4 regions of the Klebsiella sp. NPDC088457 genome follow, and region 4 is predicted to be linked to each of the others. Evidence: predicted binding sites of a transcription regulator. Region 4 holds the regulator's gene; each other region holds the start of a gene.
What was found. The regulator Fur, encoded in region 4, represses iron uptake genes when iron is present. The targets are predictions, from matches to a motif close to ATAATAATGAGAACNACTATCAA.
Positions count from the first base shown of each region.

Region 1 (4,014 bases), on a different contig from region 4:
TCGACTTAGTCCAGCCCGAGGATCCCGCGCAGCTGAGCCAGATCTTCCGCCAGCGTGGTGATCGGCCCTTTAAGCGCGTTGCGGTCCGCATCCGTCAGCTTGTCGTAGGTCTCGAAGCCGTCTTTGGTGCGGTATTTACTGAGGATGCCGTCAACTTTCTTGAAGTTAGCGTCAATTTTCGCCAGCAGCGCGCTGTTCTCTTTTTGCAGTTGCGGACGCAGCAGGTCGACAATCTTCTGTGCGCCGTCGATGTTGGCCTGGAAGTCCCACAGGTCGGTATGGCTGTAGCGATCTTCTTCGCCGCTGATTTTGCTGGCCGCCACTTCTTCGATCAGGCCGGCGGCGCCGCCTACCACTTTAGACGGCGGGAACGCCAGCTCGCTGATGCGTTTTTGCAGCTCAAGCACATCGCTGTTCAGCTGCTCGGCATACTGGTCCATCCCTTTGACGCTGTTGTCGCCAAACAGGGCTTTTTCCAGACGGTGGAAGCCGGTGAATTTCGGGTCTTCGGCTTTTTTCTCATAATCGTCTTCACGGGCATCGATGCTGCCGTCAAGGTCAGAGAACAGCTCAGCGATAGGCTCGATACGTTCGTAGTGCTGACGCGTCGGGGCATACAGCGCTTTCGCTTTTTCGATATCGCCCGCTTTCACCGCGTCGGTGAAGGCTTTCGTACCGCTGACCAGCTGCGCGGTTTCCGCCGTCACGTAGGTTTTATAAGCGGTAATCGCCTCGCCGAGGCTCAACAGCGCATTGGCTTTCGCCGCATCTTTGGTCGCCGCGCCGGTCACAATCAGCTTCCCTTTCGGGTTGGTCAGCAGCCCGCAGGTCATGTCGTATTCGCCCGGCTGCAGGTTAGCGGTCAGCTTTTGCGTAAAGCCAGGGGCGATGTTTTCGCGCTCTTCCACCACCATCACGCCCTTGAGGATTTCCCACTCCAGCGCTTTCTGACTGTGGTTCTGAATAATGAACTGTGTTTTACCCGCTTTCACGGTCACGTTCATCGGCTCACACTGTTTGTCGTTAACGGTGACTTTTACCTGCGGGATATCCGCAGCCTGAGCGCAAAAGGCAGAGCTGAACAACGCTGCGACGGCAAACTGCAGCGCATTACGGCGAAAATGAGTCATCATGATCATCCCTTTCGGTAAGTATGTTGTAACGATGTATCCTGCGCCACCCTACTTAAGCGGGGCGGTACGCGAGGTGGCTGTATTGCTACGTGGCGGCAGCGCGAACAGCACCAGCGCCGGAATCAAATAGATAAAGTACACCGCCACTTCACTGATGGTCGGCGTTTCCTGATAACCGAAGATCCCTTCCAGCAGGGTCCCAAAGAGGGTATGCGTCGACAGCACGCCGCTCAGGTCAAAGGCAACGTCCTGGAAGTGGTTCCACAGCCCGGCCTCATGGAATGCGCGAATCGCCCCGGCGGCCAGCCCGGCCGCCACCAGCAGAATGAACAGGCTGGTCCATTTAAAGAACACGGCGAGATTGAGACGAATACCGCCCCAGTACAGCAGAAAACCGAGGACGATGGCCGTCGCCAGACCCAGCATCGCGCCAAGCGGCGGCCAGATGCCAACGTCCTGCTGGAATGCCGCCAGCAGGAAAAACACCGACTCCAGCCCTTCCCGCGCCACGGCGAAAAAGACCATCATCACCAGCGCCCAGCCGTGATGATTGCCGCGTTGCAGCGCGTTATCGACCGCCTGCTCCAGCTGCTGCTTAACGTTGCGGGAAACTTTGCGCATCCAGAATACCATCCACGTCAGGATGCAGACCGCCACCAGCGCCACGATGCCTTCGAACAGCTCCTGTTCGCGCTGGGGAAATTCGCCGGTGGTTTCATTGATAAAGATCCCCAGCCCCAGGCACAGCGCCGCCGCCAGAATCACCCCGATCCACATGACGCCAATCCAGCGGCCACGCTGGGTGCGTTTGAGGTAGCTGGCAATCAGGCTGACGATCAGCGCCGCTTCCAGACCTTCGCGTAACATAATGAGAAATGGAACAAACATGCCGACACCCTTCAATGTGAATCGCAGTCAATGGATGCAAAGATAGGTAAATATTTCTGATAGTGATTATCATTACAATAATGAGAAACACAAGTGAAATGTAGAGAGAATGGTGACGAGTTGTAAATTAATCGCTGCAAAATAATTACTTATGGGATTATCTGCCTGCCGCGTCATTGAGCGGCAGCAACAACGGTTTTTTCGCCGCAGATATTTACCGGACGTAGCGGCTATGGCTAAATAGCGGCCTTATTGACCTTTGAAATGAACAACATGACACAATTCTTGCACTTCCTGCTGGCGCTGGCGGTTATTCTCGGCCTTGCCTGGCTCGCCAGCTATGACCGACAAAAAATCCGTATTCGCTATATTATCCAGTTAATTATTATTGAAATTATCCTGGCATTCTTTTTTCTCCACGCCGAAAGCGGCCTGTGGATAGTTAAAAATATCTCAAACTTTTTCACCTCTTTGCTGGGCTTTGCCGCCGAGGGCAGCAATTTTGTATTTGGCGGCATGAGCGAAAAAGGGCTGGCGTTTATTTTCCTCGGCGTGCTGTGCCCGATTGTGTTTATCTCGGCGCTGATCGGTATTCTCCAGCACTGGCGTATTCTGCCGATTTTTATCCGCGCGATCGGCACCCTGCTGTCCAAAGTTAACGGCATGGGCAAGCTCGAGTCCTTTAACGCCGTCAGCTCGCTGATCCTTGGGCAGTCGGAGAACTTTATCGCTTACAAAGGGGTACTCGGCGACCTCTCCTCTCGCCGTCTGTTCACCATGGCGGCAACCGCTATGTCGACGGTGTCGCTGTCGATTGTCGGCGCCTATATGAGCATGCTCGATGCGAAATATGTGGTGGCGGCGCTAATCCTCAATATGTTCAGTACCTTTATTGTCCTGTCGATTATTAATCCGACGCGCCCGGGTAGCGAAGAAGAGATTAAGCTGGAGAAGCTGCACGAATCACAAAGCTTCTTTGAAATGCTCGGCGAATACATTCTCGCCGGTTTCAAAGTCGCGATGATTATTCTGGCGATGCTGATGGGCTTTATTGCCTTAATCAGCGCCATTAACGCCCTGTTTGCCACGGTATTTGGCCTCAGCTTCCAGCAAATTCTCGGCTATGTCTTTTATCCGCTGGCCTGGCTGATCGGTATTCCGCTGAGCGATGCGCTGAATGCCGGCAGCATTATGGCGACCAAGCTGGTGGCTAATGAATTCGTGGCGATGATCGAGCTGCAAAAAATCGCCGCCGGTATGACCCCGCGCGGGCTGGGTATCCTGTCGGTGTTCCTGGTATCGTTCGCTAACTTCGCCTCAATTGGCATTATTGCCGGAGCGATTAAAGGCCTGAACGAGCAGCAGGGCAATATCGTTTCCCGCTTCGGCCTGCGCCTGGTGTACGGCGCGACGCTGGTCAGCCTGCTTTCCGCCAGCTTTGCCGGGCTGGTGCTGTAAGCGAAACGGCGGGGGAGCCCCGCCATTTTTTCAGAAGTGAACGCAGACCGGCTGGTCAACACGCATCACCGATTCCTGCGCGAAGCGTGATTTGTAGCGATTGCGTAACGCCTCAATGCCCTCTTCGCTGCGGCCGTCTGCGCCATGGATCAGCATCAGCGCTTTGCTTTGCTCGCGGGCAACCGTCCCGTCATTGCCCAGCCACTGCCCGCGGGCGTCAAACACCGTCAACCCCGCGCGAAAGCGCGGCGTCACATCCCGATCGACAAACTGCTGCCACTCCTGAGCGGTAATATCTTTCCCCTCCGGGCGGCTCAGCCCGAAATAGAGGGTAGTCTGAACCATAGCATTTTCCGCCGGGCACGCCGCGGCGGCGGCCGGAACCGGCGCGCTATTTTTTGCCGGCGCCACACAGCCGCCGAGCACGCCTGCCAGCATCAGCGCCAGCGCCCCTTGTCTGAACCTCATTTTGCTATCCTCATTGTTTTTTTGTGCCACGATATCAGCGTATTTTCAGGCAATTAGCAAGAGGGGG
Region 1 covers NZ_JBJDNH010000038.1:30,113-34,126, forward strand. Annotated here, with positions in the region: gene efeB (iron uptake transporter deferrochelatase/peroxidase subunit) at 1-1, opposite strand, end outside; gene efeO (iron uptake system protein EfeO) at 6-1,133, opposite strand; gene efeU (iron uptake transporter permease EfeU) at 1,182-2,021, opposite strand; gene ACI2JR_RS21100 (NupC/NupG family nucleoside CNT transporter) at 2,295-3,479, shown strand; gene ACI2JR_RS21105 (DUF3574 domain-containing protein) at 3,510-3,947, opposite strand.
Region 1: efeU (iron uptake transporter permease EfeU) is a predicted target of Fur. The motif match lies at 2,078-2,100, and genes of this name have one in related genera.

Region 2 (4,014 bases), on a different contig from region 4:
GTCATCAGAACGAGAACATCATGTTTAAACCGGAACTCCTTTCCCCGGCGGGAACGCTGAAAAATATGCGTTACGCTTTCGCCTATGGCGCAGACGCCGTTTATGCTGGCCAGCCGCGCTATTCTCTGCGCGTGCGCAACAATGAATTCAACCACGAAAACCTGCAGCTGGGCATCAATGAAGCCCATCAGCTGGGGAAAAAGTTCTACGTGGTTGTGAATATCGCGCCGCATAACGCCAAGCTGAAAACCTTCATTCGCGATCTCAAGCCGGTGGTGGATATGGGGCCGGACGCGCTGATTATGTCCGATCCGGGTTTAATTATGCTGGTGCGGGAAAACTTCCCGGAGATGCAGATTCACCTGTCGGTACAGGCCAACGCCGTCAACTGGGCAACGGTCAAATTCTGGCAGCAGATGGGCCTGAGCCGGGTGATTCTCTCCCGCGAACTGTCGCTGGACGAAATTGGCGAAATCCGCAGCCAGGTCCCGGAGATGGAGCTCGAGATTTTCGTCCACGGCGCGCTGTGCATGGCCTATTCCGGCCGCTGCCTGCTGTCGGGCTATATCAACAAACGCGACCCGAACCAGGGGACCTGCACCAACGCCTGCCGCTGGGAATATAACGTCCAGGAAGGCAAAGAAGATGACGTCGGCAATATCGTCCACCAGCATGAGCCGATTCCGCTCAGGACCATCGAACCCACGCTGGGTATCGGCGCGCCGACCGACCGGGTGTTTATGCTCGAAGAAGCCAAACGGCCTGGCGAATACATGACCGCCTTCGAAGATGAGCACGGCACCTACATCATGAACTCCAAAGATCTGCGCGCCATTGCCCACGTCGAGCGGTTGACCCAGATGGGCGTGCATTCCCTGAAAATCGAAGGCCGCACCAAGTCATTCTACTACTGCGCGCGCACCGCCCAGGTTTACCGCAAAGCGATCGATGACGCCGCGGCGGGCAAACCGTTTGACGAAAGCCTGCTGCAAACCCTGGAGGGCCTGGCCCACCGCGGCTATACCGAAGGTTTCCTGCGCCGTCATACCCACGATGACTACCAGAACTACGAGTACGGCTACTCGCTGTCCGAACGCCAGCAGTTTGTCGGCGAGTTCACCGGCGAGCGCAACGGCACCCTGGCCGCGGTCGCGGTGAAAAATAAGTTCTCCCTCGGCGACAGCCTCGAGCTGATGACTCCGCAGGGCAACGTCAACTTCACCCTTGAGCATATGGAAAACGCCAAAGGCGAGGTGATGCCGGTGGCTCCCGGGGATGGTTACACGGTATGGCTGCCGGTGCCGGAAGAGATGGCGCTGGAGTACGCCCTGCTGATGCGCAACTTTGCCGGTCAGAGCACGCGAAACCCACACGGCAATTAGTTTATCAGGGTTATTTTTTCAGGATGCACGGATATTAGAAACGGATCACACACCGCTTCGTTTGGAGCGGGTATCATCCATCCTGCTGAAAAACATAACCCATAAATGCTAGCTGTACCAGGAACCACCTCCTTAGCCTGCGTAATCTCCCTTACGCGGGCTTATTTTTTTATTATTAACCTATCTACGTCCACCTACTGTCCATGCCTGGATACCGGTTTTGCTTTACCGGGCGCCCTCTTTACAGCGGAGACGCATCCGCGATCGTTACCCTGATATTAACCGCCTTTCCCGCTGCTTTTGCTTCCTCCTGCGCGACAAAACCTCCGTTCAGGCGCGGCATGACATGCTTTTTATCCATCATTCATTAGACAGATAATTATAATCACTTCAATTAAATGATAATGATAACCATTTGCATTTATTTAATTAGAGGCATAAACTGCCACTCTTTATTTTTTTAGTGTTTTAAACCGGTAATTAACCAACCACTGGTTTTTCATCACTAACATTGTTTGATTTTCGATATCTTTTTAAAAAATAAGGAAATTTCATGGGAAAACGCGCCTTAATCCTCACCTTATCTACGTCGGTTTTTACCGGTTCGACGCTTGCAGAGGGAAAAAATGACAATGAAGAAATTATGGTTGTGTCATCTACAGAGACCGCTGAAAATACTCTCTCCGGATCTGCGTTAAACCGATTCAGAGGGATTGCGAATGCAGATATTTTTTCCTCTGAAACATATATCCAGTCAAATAATATGAGAAATGAGGCGGGTTCGATTGACCCAGGAATCAGGGGACTGCAGGGAGAAGGCCGTGTTCCTGTGTTTATTGACGGCTCGCTGCAGTCGACCCACACGTCAAGAGGCTATCAGGGAACCAGCGACAGAACGTATATCGACCCTGATTTAATCAGCAATATCACCATCAGCAAAGGGGCCTCACAGAATAACAATGCCTTTTCATCCGGCGCCATCGGTGGGGTAATAAATATAAAAACCCTCTCCACGGAGGATATTATCAATCCCGGCAATAACTACGGCTTACTTCTTAAGCTAAGAACGTTCAACAATAACAAAAAACCTGATATCCCTGATGATTACGCGGAGCAGAGCTATTATCGGCTGACGGATAAGCCCCGCGGGTATGATTTTAGAAATGGCTCCGCCACGCTTGCCTTTGGCTTCAGAGATGATACGGTTGATACCGTGCTGGCCTATAGTAAAAGATCCACCGGGAACTATTTTTCAGGGAAAAATGGCTTTAATAAATTCCACGATCCGCTGGTATTTAAAAATGAAGAGGTCGTCAACACTGACTTTGAAAGCGAGTCATTTATTTATAAGCTTGCGATCAACGCGAATGATGATCATCACTTCAACCTTGCGTACCGCAACCATCGTCAGCAGGCCGGTGAAACGTTGGCGGCCTACTGGTATAAAAATGCCAATGACCGTGATTTCGAGCCCCTGCCCGCGGGCGTGGAATCCATGCCGCAATGGAAACCTGGCAGCGCGATTGTGAATGCCTACAGTGCCGGATATACCTATACCCCCGTTGACAACGGGCTGATTAACTTAAATCTGAACTACTGGATAACCGATACAAACTTAAAGCAATATAACGGCCTGTGGGCATTGGGAACCAATGCGCAACAATATCTCCACGCCTACAGTAACAATAAAAATGGTATAGCCATTGTCAATGAAAGCCAGTTCAACATGCTCACGCTCCGCTACGGGTCGTCAACGCAAAAAGAAAAGCTGGCGCCAAAATCTGACGGTCTGACCCGGTTTACCGCCTACCCCACCTCGCGGCATGGTGAGAGAAGGGAAAATGCCCTTTTCGTCAACGGAATGATTGAGAGTGGTCCGCTCCAGGTCAATCTGGGTATTAATTATCATAATTCCGCAGCCCACGATTTTCAGACCCATCAAAGCGTAAAATATCAGGCTAAAGCAGACCTGAGCTCCGAAATAAGCTATGCGCTGACTCCAGACACAACCGTGTTTGTGAAAGCAGCCAGAAACTACAGAATGCCGAGCCTGTATGAAACCACGGTATCAAATGAGATTTTCAGCTATAACCCGGCGGACCCGATCGCGCCAGAAGTCTCCCTGCAAAAAGAAGTTGGGGTTAAGATCCATCACCCGGCTTTATTATCCGCGGAGGATGCTCTCGACCTCTCCCTCTCCTGGTTTAACAACACGACCAATAACTTTATCTCTCCCGGATTAAAGGATAAAACCGCGGGAATGCCAGCATGGCAGGATAACTTCACGTTTATGAATTATGATCAGCTCGATTTATCCGGAATTGACTTTTCGCTTAAATACAACAGCGAACTGTTCTACTCTGCCATTTCCGCAACGTTGTATAGCAAAACAGCGGTGTGCTCAAACTACTATGCGCAAAAATATAACACCAGCAACTGTAATACCATGGGCTTCGCCTGGGGATTAACGCCCACAAGAATTCCCGCCAAACAAAATATCTCTGTGAATCTGGGGAAAAAATTCCGCAATGAAACCGTCGATGCTGGCATCAGATACAGATATCACTCCGCGAAAACAAACCCTGCAGGATGGCTTGAAGGGACAGCAGCTAACCCGGTTATCGAAATACCT
Region 2 covers NZ_JBJDNH010000026.1:3,769-7,782, reverse strand. Annotated here, with positions in the region: gene yegQ (tRNA 5-hydroxyuridine modification protein YegQ) at 21-1,382, shown strand; gene ACI2JR_RS17075 (TonB-dependent receptor domain-containing protein) at 1,936-4,014, shown strand, end outside.
Region 2: ACI2JR_RS17075 (TonB-dependent receptor domain-containing protein) is a predicted target of Fur. The motif match lies at 1,781-1,803, and genes of this name have one in related genera.

Region 3 (4,014 bases), on a different contig from region 4:
TCCGCGCAGCGTCAGGTTGTCCGTGACGCGGTAGCTGGCGTAGAGATCAAACAGGGTGTAGCGCGGCCAGTCGGCCAGATAGGGGTAGTTGCTCGGGACGCTGTGATCCTGATATCCCGGGGCAAAACGTACCGTGACGCCGGCATCCAGCTTGCGGTCGAAGGCGCGTCCGCCAAGAGTAAACGAGCCGCGATCGCCCGGCAGGAACGCGGCGGAGCTGAACTGGCTGCCGCCGTCGCAGGTGACGAAGTTATTCGCTTCATCATTATCTTCCCAGTACCAGTTATTGGCGCTGCCGGCCCCCTGCTGTTTTCCGCCCAGCCAGGCTTTCCGCGAGCAGAATTCGTTTTTGCCGATCATGTGCGTGTAGGTAAAATCGGTATAAACGAAACCCGCATCGTAATTCAGCTGATACTCAATCCCGCGGAAACGGGTGCTGTTGAGGTTATTGACATACGCGGTGTTGCCCAGCCCCGGCTGGGTGATGCCAGGCTTCTCGCGGTTAATCGCCATGCTGATATAGTTCGACACTTTGGTATCGAACCAGGCCACTTTGACCGCCAGACGATCCTCCTCCTGCAGCAGACCGGACTTCAGCAGATTCATGCCCACTTCCCAAGCGCGGGAACGCTCCGCCTGCAGGAACGGGTTAGGGTATTGCGTAGAATCGCCATGGGCGCTGCCGCTGGTCAGGGTTTCGGTGATCGCCGGCGGACGCCATGAACGACCATAGGTGGTATACAGCTCCAGCCATTCGACGCCCGGCCTCACCGCCAGCGCCATGGTGGGCGACACCCGGGACTGTTCGCGATCCACCGCCCATTCATGGTAAGAGCTGGAAATAACGCAGCCGCTCAGACGACGCGAAGTGCAGGGATTATCAATGGTGTAGGTGGCTTCGGGGTAGTTCATGCCGGTGGTGCCGCGCAGACGATAGCGGTCATAACGCAGCCCGCCTTCGACGGTTAGCCAGTCGTTATACTCATAGGTCAGCGTGGAGAACAGGCTGAATATCGAACGATTCCCGCCGGGCGTCACGCCCACCATATCCTCTGACGTGGAGCGGCTGGAGGCTTTGTCATAGTAAAATTCAACGCCGTAATCCGCCTTCAGCATATGCGCCGGGGCAAGAGAGAAATGCGAGGTATTTTGCAGCTGCGCGCCATAGGTACGCAGGCGGGTTTGCGTCCAGTAATCGTCAGACGCCGCCGACGTCCCGCTACCGTAGGTATCGCTGCGCGAGTCGGTATCCACGTAGTAGAGCTTGGCGTGCAGATCGAGCCAGTCGCGATCGTACGGCGCAAGGCTGTAATCCAGAGCGACGTTGCGCGCCATCACCACGTCGTAGCCGCTCTGCTTCCAGCCTAACGTCTGGTCATCGCCTTCGCCGATGGCGGTCAGCGTACTGGCCGTCGGCGAGCTCACCTGGGTTTGCAGATAGCTCAGCTGCAGGCGCTGGTTGGCGGGCAGATTCCAGCCGACCTTCGCCATCCGCGACAGCATCTTGTAGCGGCTATCGGTAATCTGATTATTTTTTAACGCGCTGGCATAGCGATCGTAGTTGCCGGTGGCGTTGTTGACGCGAATATCGCCGATATTGCCTTTATTCCCCGGCCAGTAATCGCCCAGATGGCGCTCGCTGGCAGCCAGCAGTATATCCCCCGTCTCATTGCCCCACGCCAGCGCGCCGCTGCCGATAAAGCGGGTACCGTTATCGCCGGTACTGGCGTGTAGCTTGCCTCCCAGCTCTTTACCGTCATAGATAAAATCGCTGGCATTCAGGGTGTTAAACGTGGCGATCCCGCCTAGCGTACCGGCGCTGCCCATCCCGCCGGTGGTGCCTTTTTCAATAGTCACCCCGCTGAGCAGTTCCGGATCGATGTACATCGTGCCGTTCCGTTGACCGTGGCCGCTTTTCTGAAAATTCTGCCGCATCCCGTCGATGTTCATATTGACGCGGCCATAGTCCTGAATACCGCGAATATTCACCGACAGGGAGGGATCCTGCTGGCTGACGCTGGAGTAAACGCCGGCCGTCTGTTCAAGGATATCCGCCGCGTGCCGCGCCGGCCTGTCGTCCAACTGCTTGCGATTGATCACGCTGACGGAGCGGGGCTGCTCATAGACCCAATCATCGGCTAAGTATTTTAAGGGGGCGGTGACGGTCAATGTATCGTCTTTCGGGGCGCCGCTGACGCGGGCTGCATCGCCGCGGCGGGCGCGGAGAATGACCTGGCCGCTATCGGTAAACTCCGGGGCCACGGCGTTGTCGCCAAGCAGCTGATTCAGCGCGACGGCGATCGGCATCGGGCCGTTCAGCGGCTGCGACGTCATCCCCTGTACCGTGCGGTCTTCAAAAGCGATCTGCACGCCGGACTGCTCGCCGAAGCGTAACAGCGCGCTTTGCAACGGTTGGGAGGGAATCGAGAATTTTTTGCTGTGATTTAACGTTTCGACCGCCGGCGATGCGGCATGGCCCAGCGCCGGGGTTGCCAGCGCTAACGTCAGCGATATGGCAAAAGCAAGAGGATGGCGGCTTTTGCAAAAATGGAGCTGTAGCTGATGCATGTGTGTACTCGGCTATTGTTGATAATGGTAATCAATCTCATTCAACAATAAAGACGAACGACATACGCAAACCCGTAAAAATTTTTTAGAAAAAGTAAAAATATAAAAATGGCTAAGGGAAATGCGGCGGAATACGGCCGTCAGACTCAGTACAGCAACGTCATTCCCGGCAGCGTCATCTGCTTCGCGCCCAGGGTCTGGCACAGGGTGGTAATGGCGCGTTCAGGCTGATTGAGGGCGAAAGTGCCGCTGACGATCCGCTTTCTCAGCGTCGGGTTAATCACGATAATCGTTTGGCTCTGATAACGATTTATCTGCGCCACCGCTTCGCGGACCGGCTGTTTATCGATAATCAACCAGCCGCGGCGCCAGGCAAACTGCGCTGGCGCAACCGGGCGTCGCGTCAATTGATTATCGGCATAGTGCGCCCCCTGCTGTTCGGCCAGCACCAGCGTTTGCCCTTTATAGCTGACCCGCACGCTGTGCTCATGTACCGCCACATCCGCGCCGCCGCCAGCGAGATCGACGCTAAACTGCGTACCTAATGCCTGGGTGATGCCGCCCTTCGCTTCTACGCGAAAGGGGCGCGTCTCGCGACGGCTAAGCGGCGCCACGGTAAACCAGGCGTGTCCGGAGAGGAGCGTGATGCGCCGCTCGTTGTCGTTAAAATGCAGGGCGATGGCGCTGCGGCTATCGAGATCCACCCGGCTGCCGTCCGGTAATGTGACCTGGCGGATTTCGCCGACGGCGGTGTAATAATCGGCCTGCCAGCGCAGCCAGGGATCGGGAAGCAGAAACAGCACGGGGAGGAGCGCCAGCAGGACAACAGCGGCCGTCGCCCAGTGGCGCCAGCGGGGTCGGACCGCCGCCCGGGCCGGTAGGGGAACCACGGTGGAGGATGGCGTATTCAGGGACGAGTCAGCCGGGGCAGATCGCGGCAACGCGCCGAGCATCAGCCACAGCTGCTGCGCCTGAATCAGCGCATCGAGATGCTGCGGATCTTCATCCCGCCACGCGGTCATCGCCCGCTCCTCCTCATCGCTCAGCGACCGCTCGGCCATTTTCACAGCCCATAGCGCGGCCTGCTGACGTATTGCCTCACTTAACTGACTCATTTCACTGCTTCCTGACTATCCGGGTTAATCATTAAGACGTTTGAAACAGGTAAAACCCGTAAAAAAAATGCCATTATTTCTGCATTCCGCACAGCAGGGCTGCCAGCGCCTGCGCCAGATGTTTTTCTACCGTGCTGAGCGACACGCCCAACCGCTGCGCAATATCCGCCTGCGCCACGCCCTCAAACCGGCTGAGACGAAAAATAGTCTGCGTCCGCTCCGGCAGGGTCATCAGCTGAACGATAATCCTCTCGGCCTGCTGCTGATCAATCGCGCGTTGTTCCGCATTCGGATCGCCGCTGGGAAAATGGGCCATCTCATCGGCACTGAA
Region 3 covers NZ_JBJDNH010000036.1:11,387-15,400, reverse strand. Annotated here, with positions in the region: gene ACI2JR_RS20455 (TonB-dependent hemoglobin/transferrin/lactoferrin family receptor) at 1-2,568, opposite strand, end outside; gene ACI2JR_RS20450 (FecR family protein) at 2,715-3,683, opposite strand; gene ACI2JR_RS20445 (RNA polymerase sigma factor) at 3,757-4,014, opposite strand, start outside.
Region 3: ACI2JR_RS20455 (TonB-dependent hemoglobin/transferrin/lactoferrin family receptor) is a predicted target of Fur. The motif match lies at 2,587-2,609, and genes of this name have one in related genera.

Region 4 (4,014 bases):
CCGCCTGGCCCCATCCGGCGCTGTTCATTCCCGGAGGCAACTCCCCCTACGTGACCGATGAATATCGCGCCCCGCTGCTGGCGCAGTTCCCGCAGGCGCGGGCGCACGTCATTGCCGGCGCCGGTCACTGGGTGCATGCGGAGAAACCTGAAGCCGTATTGCGCGCAATTCGCCGCTATCTCGGCTCTTTAGCGGCGTAACTGGCTAAAAACTGCCCGACCGCGCGGCAGAATGCCCGTGGTCGTTGGCGCAGCGGTTCGCCTGATGTATTATGGCGCGCTATCTGTGTCGGCTATAGCCCGGCAACTTGTTTCCCCGAAGTCACTCTGAATCATGGCAAAAGAACAAACGGACCGTACGACATTAGATTTGTTCGCAACCGAGCGTCGCCCGGGTAGACCAAAGACCAATCCGCTTTCGCGCGATGAACAGCTGCGCATAAACAAACGCAATCAGCTCAAACGCGACAAGGTTCGCGGCCTGAAGCGCGTGGAGTTAAAACTTAACGCCGAGGCCGTTGATGCGCTCAATGAGCTGGCGGAAGCCCGCAATATGAACCGCAGCGATTTGATCGAAGAGATGCTGATGCGCCAGCTGGCGACCCTGCACAGCCAGGATAAAGTCTAAAAATCCTCAAAAACACGCTTTCATGTAGCAGAGTGTGCAGTCGGGCGTGATTGCTGTTTCCGCGCCCTCCCCTGTTCTGCTATGATTGCCGTTATCTGCGGGCATTACGCCACTACCACATCATTAAGTTTCAAGAGGTTATTTTACTCATGGCAATCATCGGCATCTTTTTTGGCAGCGACACTGGCAACACCGAAAATATTGCAAAAATGATTCAAAAACAGCTTGGTAAAGATGTTGCTGATGTTCACGACATTGCCAAGAGCAGCAAAGAAGATCTACAAGCCTACGACATTCTGCTGCTCGGTATCCCAACCTGGTACTACGGTGAAGCCCAGTGCGACTGGGATGATTTCTTCCCGACGCTGGAAGAGGTCGATTTCAACGGTAAGCTGGCGGCGCTGTTTGGCTGTGGCGATCAGGAAGATTATGCCGAATACTTCTGTGATGCGCTGGGTACCATTCGCGATATCATCGAACCGCGCGGCGCGACCATCGTTGGCCACTGGCCGACTGCTGGCTACCACTTCGAAGCCTCTAAGGGCCTGGCGGATGACGATCACTTCGTCGGTCTGGCTATCGATGAAGACCGCCAGCCGGAGCTGACCAACGAACGCGTCAGCCAATGGGTTAAACAGATTTCTGACGAGCTGCACCTCGAAGAAATCAAAAACGCCTGATAATTAAGCGGCGTTACCGTTAAGTTTCGCCGTATTAATAGATAGAAGCAATCAAACTAATAGCTACAAGTTTTTAACTTTTAATCACATATCTGTACAATGTCCTCTGATTTAACGAGGTCAGGTGACACAGTTTGTAGCTGATACCTCGTTTTTGACAGCATACAAGGCCCAATACTTGCAGTTTTCATTTAACGATGGCAGTTCTATAATGAGACGCATTGCATCGGGTGATTCTCTGTATTACTTCCGCTGATGGAAGTAGATCGTTTAGCAACAGGACAGATTCCGCATGACTGACAACAATACCGCATTAAAGAAGGCTGGCCTGAAAGTCACACTTCCACGATTAAAAATCCTGGAAGTCCTGCAGGAACCGGATAACCATCACGTCAGTGCGGAAGATTTATACAAGCGCCTGATCGACATGGGTGAAGAAATTGGTCTCGCTACTGTTTATCGCGTACTGAACCAGTTTGATGATGCCGGCATTGTTACCCGCCACAACTTCGAAGGCGGCAAATCTGTCTTCGAACTGACCCAACAGCATCATCACGATCACCTTATCTGCCTCGATTGTGGCAAAGTGATCGAATTCAGCGATGAGTCTATCGAAGCGCGTCAGCGTGAAATTGCCCACCGCCACGGCATCCGTCTGACCAACCACAGTCTGTACCTGTACGGCCACTGTGCAGAAGGCGACTGCCGCGAAGATGAACACGCGCACGACGCGGTGGAAAAATAATTTCCCGTAGTGCAAACAGCAAAAAGCCAACCGGCAGGTTGGCTTTTTTTATGCCCGGAGGCCTACCCTTTTCTTCGTGCGGTATGCTCATCCAGGGCGTGGGCAAACTGTTCCTCATCCCAGTTATTGTCAAGCGCTTCGAGCACCAATGTCTGCTGAGTTTTCGGCACCATTCCCCCTAACGGCGGATCGGTATCAAGATTCGTCGGGAATGAGTAACCCCGGGCAGCCACGGCAATCAGCGCCTGAAAATCTCCCGCGCGATATTGTCCGTGCTGAAGCTGCGGATAGATTTTTTTCAGCACCCGTTCATGGTTCACATCTTCCATCGGCACGCCGAACGCCGAGGAGACCTGCAAAAGATTAGCGGTACGAATCCAGTCAGCGGTCGTGTTGTTCCCGGCGGCATGAAACAGCGCCGGGTTAAAAAACAGCCCGTCGCCTTTTTGCAACGGCAGCTGCACGTAATGCTGGTTAAAGTAGTCGACGAACGCCGGCTGACGGTAGGCCATATAGCCGAGCTCATACTGATGCGAAAACGGCAGCAGGCGCGTCGGCCCCGACGCCAGCGGCATATCGCTATGCGCAACCGCCCCTTGTAGGGTCAAATACTGCGACAGGATCTGCACCGAAATGGGAAACTCTGCAACAAACTCGCTCTGCTGAAAGCCGAGATGATAATCGCGATGGGGCTGCTGCGCCTCTCCGCCAGGACGAACCTGATTAACCTGGGAGGTCATGCTCCACGCGGGCCCCAGCCACGCCTGACAAATTAACCCCAGCATTTCGTTGGCATAGTAGTCACAGAAGGTCCGCGGGCTACGCTCCGCCAGCTTTTGTAACGCATTCCAGATCCGGCCATTATTACCGGCGCGTGAAAAATGATCGGCCTGAACCCGGGTGCGAGACTCATCGGCCATGATGGTCTCGAACACCTCAGAGGCGCGGTCGATGACATCCATATCCTGATAAAGCCCGCGCACCACCAGCACTCCGGGACCGTAAGACAGCCCCTGATGCAGCTCACTTAATACCGCATGCTTATTGGCCGCCGCGGCCTGCGCTAATACATCATGGTCGTAAATCAGGATTTCTTCTGCGACTTCGCTGACCAGCGGATAGTCTTGCCTGTTAACCTGCTGCTGGCAGAAGGTGTTGAAATCCTCAACTGAGGCCCGTTCGGGTCGGATAAAATATTGCGATGTCATGAGCAGCTCCACGGGATAATGGGGACAGAGGGATATTATTTTTTTGTTCAACGTCTCGAAAACGAACGTTGTTAAGAAATAACTTAGCAGCTAGACTCCACATCAAGAACCTCAAAAACACCTCATAAAAACCTCATGTGATCGATGCCAAAATTTACCCAAAAGCAGATAGCCGCTCAGTCAGGACTGAGTCTCGCCACGATCGATCGGGCGCTACATAATCGGGGGCAGGTACACCCGCAAACGCTGCATCGTATTCAGCAGGCGCTGGCCGATCTGGAACTGCTGCAAAAGTCCGGGCTCGCCCAGGGGAGAACGCTCTATTTCGACGTCATCATGCATACCCCGGAACGCTTCAGCGAGCTGGTCAGGGAGGCGCTCAGCAGCCAGTTAGCCAGCTTCAACCCCTTTCGCATTCAACTTCGCTTCCACTGTTACGAAGACATCAGCGAGCGAGAGATGAACGCGCTGCTGAAAAAAAGCGCGCTCAGCAGCCACGGCGTGATTTTAAAGGCCATGAACTCTCCCTCTCTGGTCCCCACCATCGATGCATTGCTCAAACGCCGCGTTCCGGTTGTCACCATCGTGACCGATATTCCGTCCAGCGCCCGTCTGCGCTACATCGGTATGGATAATGTTGATGCGGGCCAAGCCGCGGCATTTTTGATGTCAAAATGGCTGGGCGCCGACAGTACCCAAATTGCAGCCGTCACCGGCAGCAACGACTTCATCGGTGAGCGGGAGCGTATTGCCG
Region 4 covers NZ_JBJDNH010000011.1:1,650-5,663, forward strand. Annotated here, with positions in the region: gene ybfF (esterase) at 1-200, shown strand, start outside; gene ybfE (LexA regulated protein) at 334-627, shown strand; gene fldA (flavodoxin FldA) at 777-1,307, shown strand; gene fur (ferric iron uptake transcriptional regulator) at 1,600-2,052, shown strand; gene ACI2JR_RS08905 (phytanoyl-CoA dioxygenase family protein) at 2,115-3,260, opposite strand; gene ACI2JR_RS08910 (substrate-binding domain-containing protein) at 3,405-4,014, shown strand, end outside.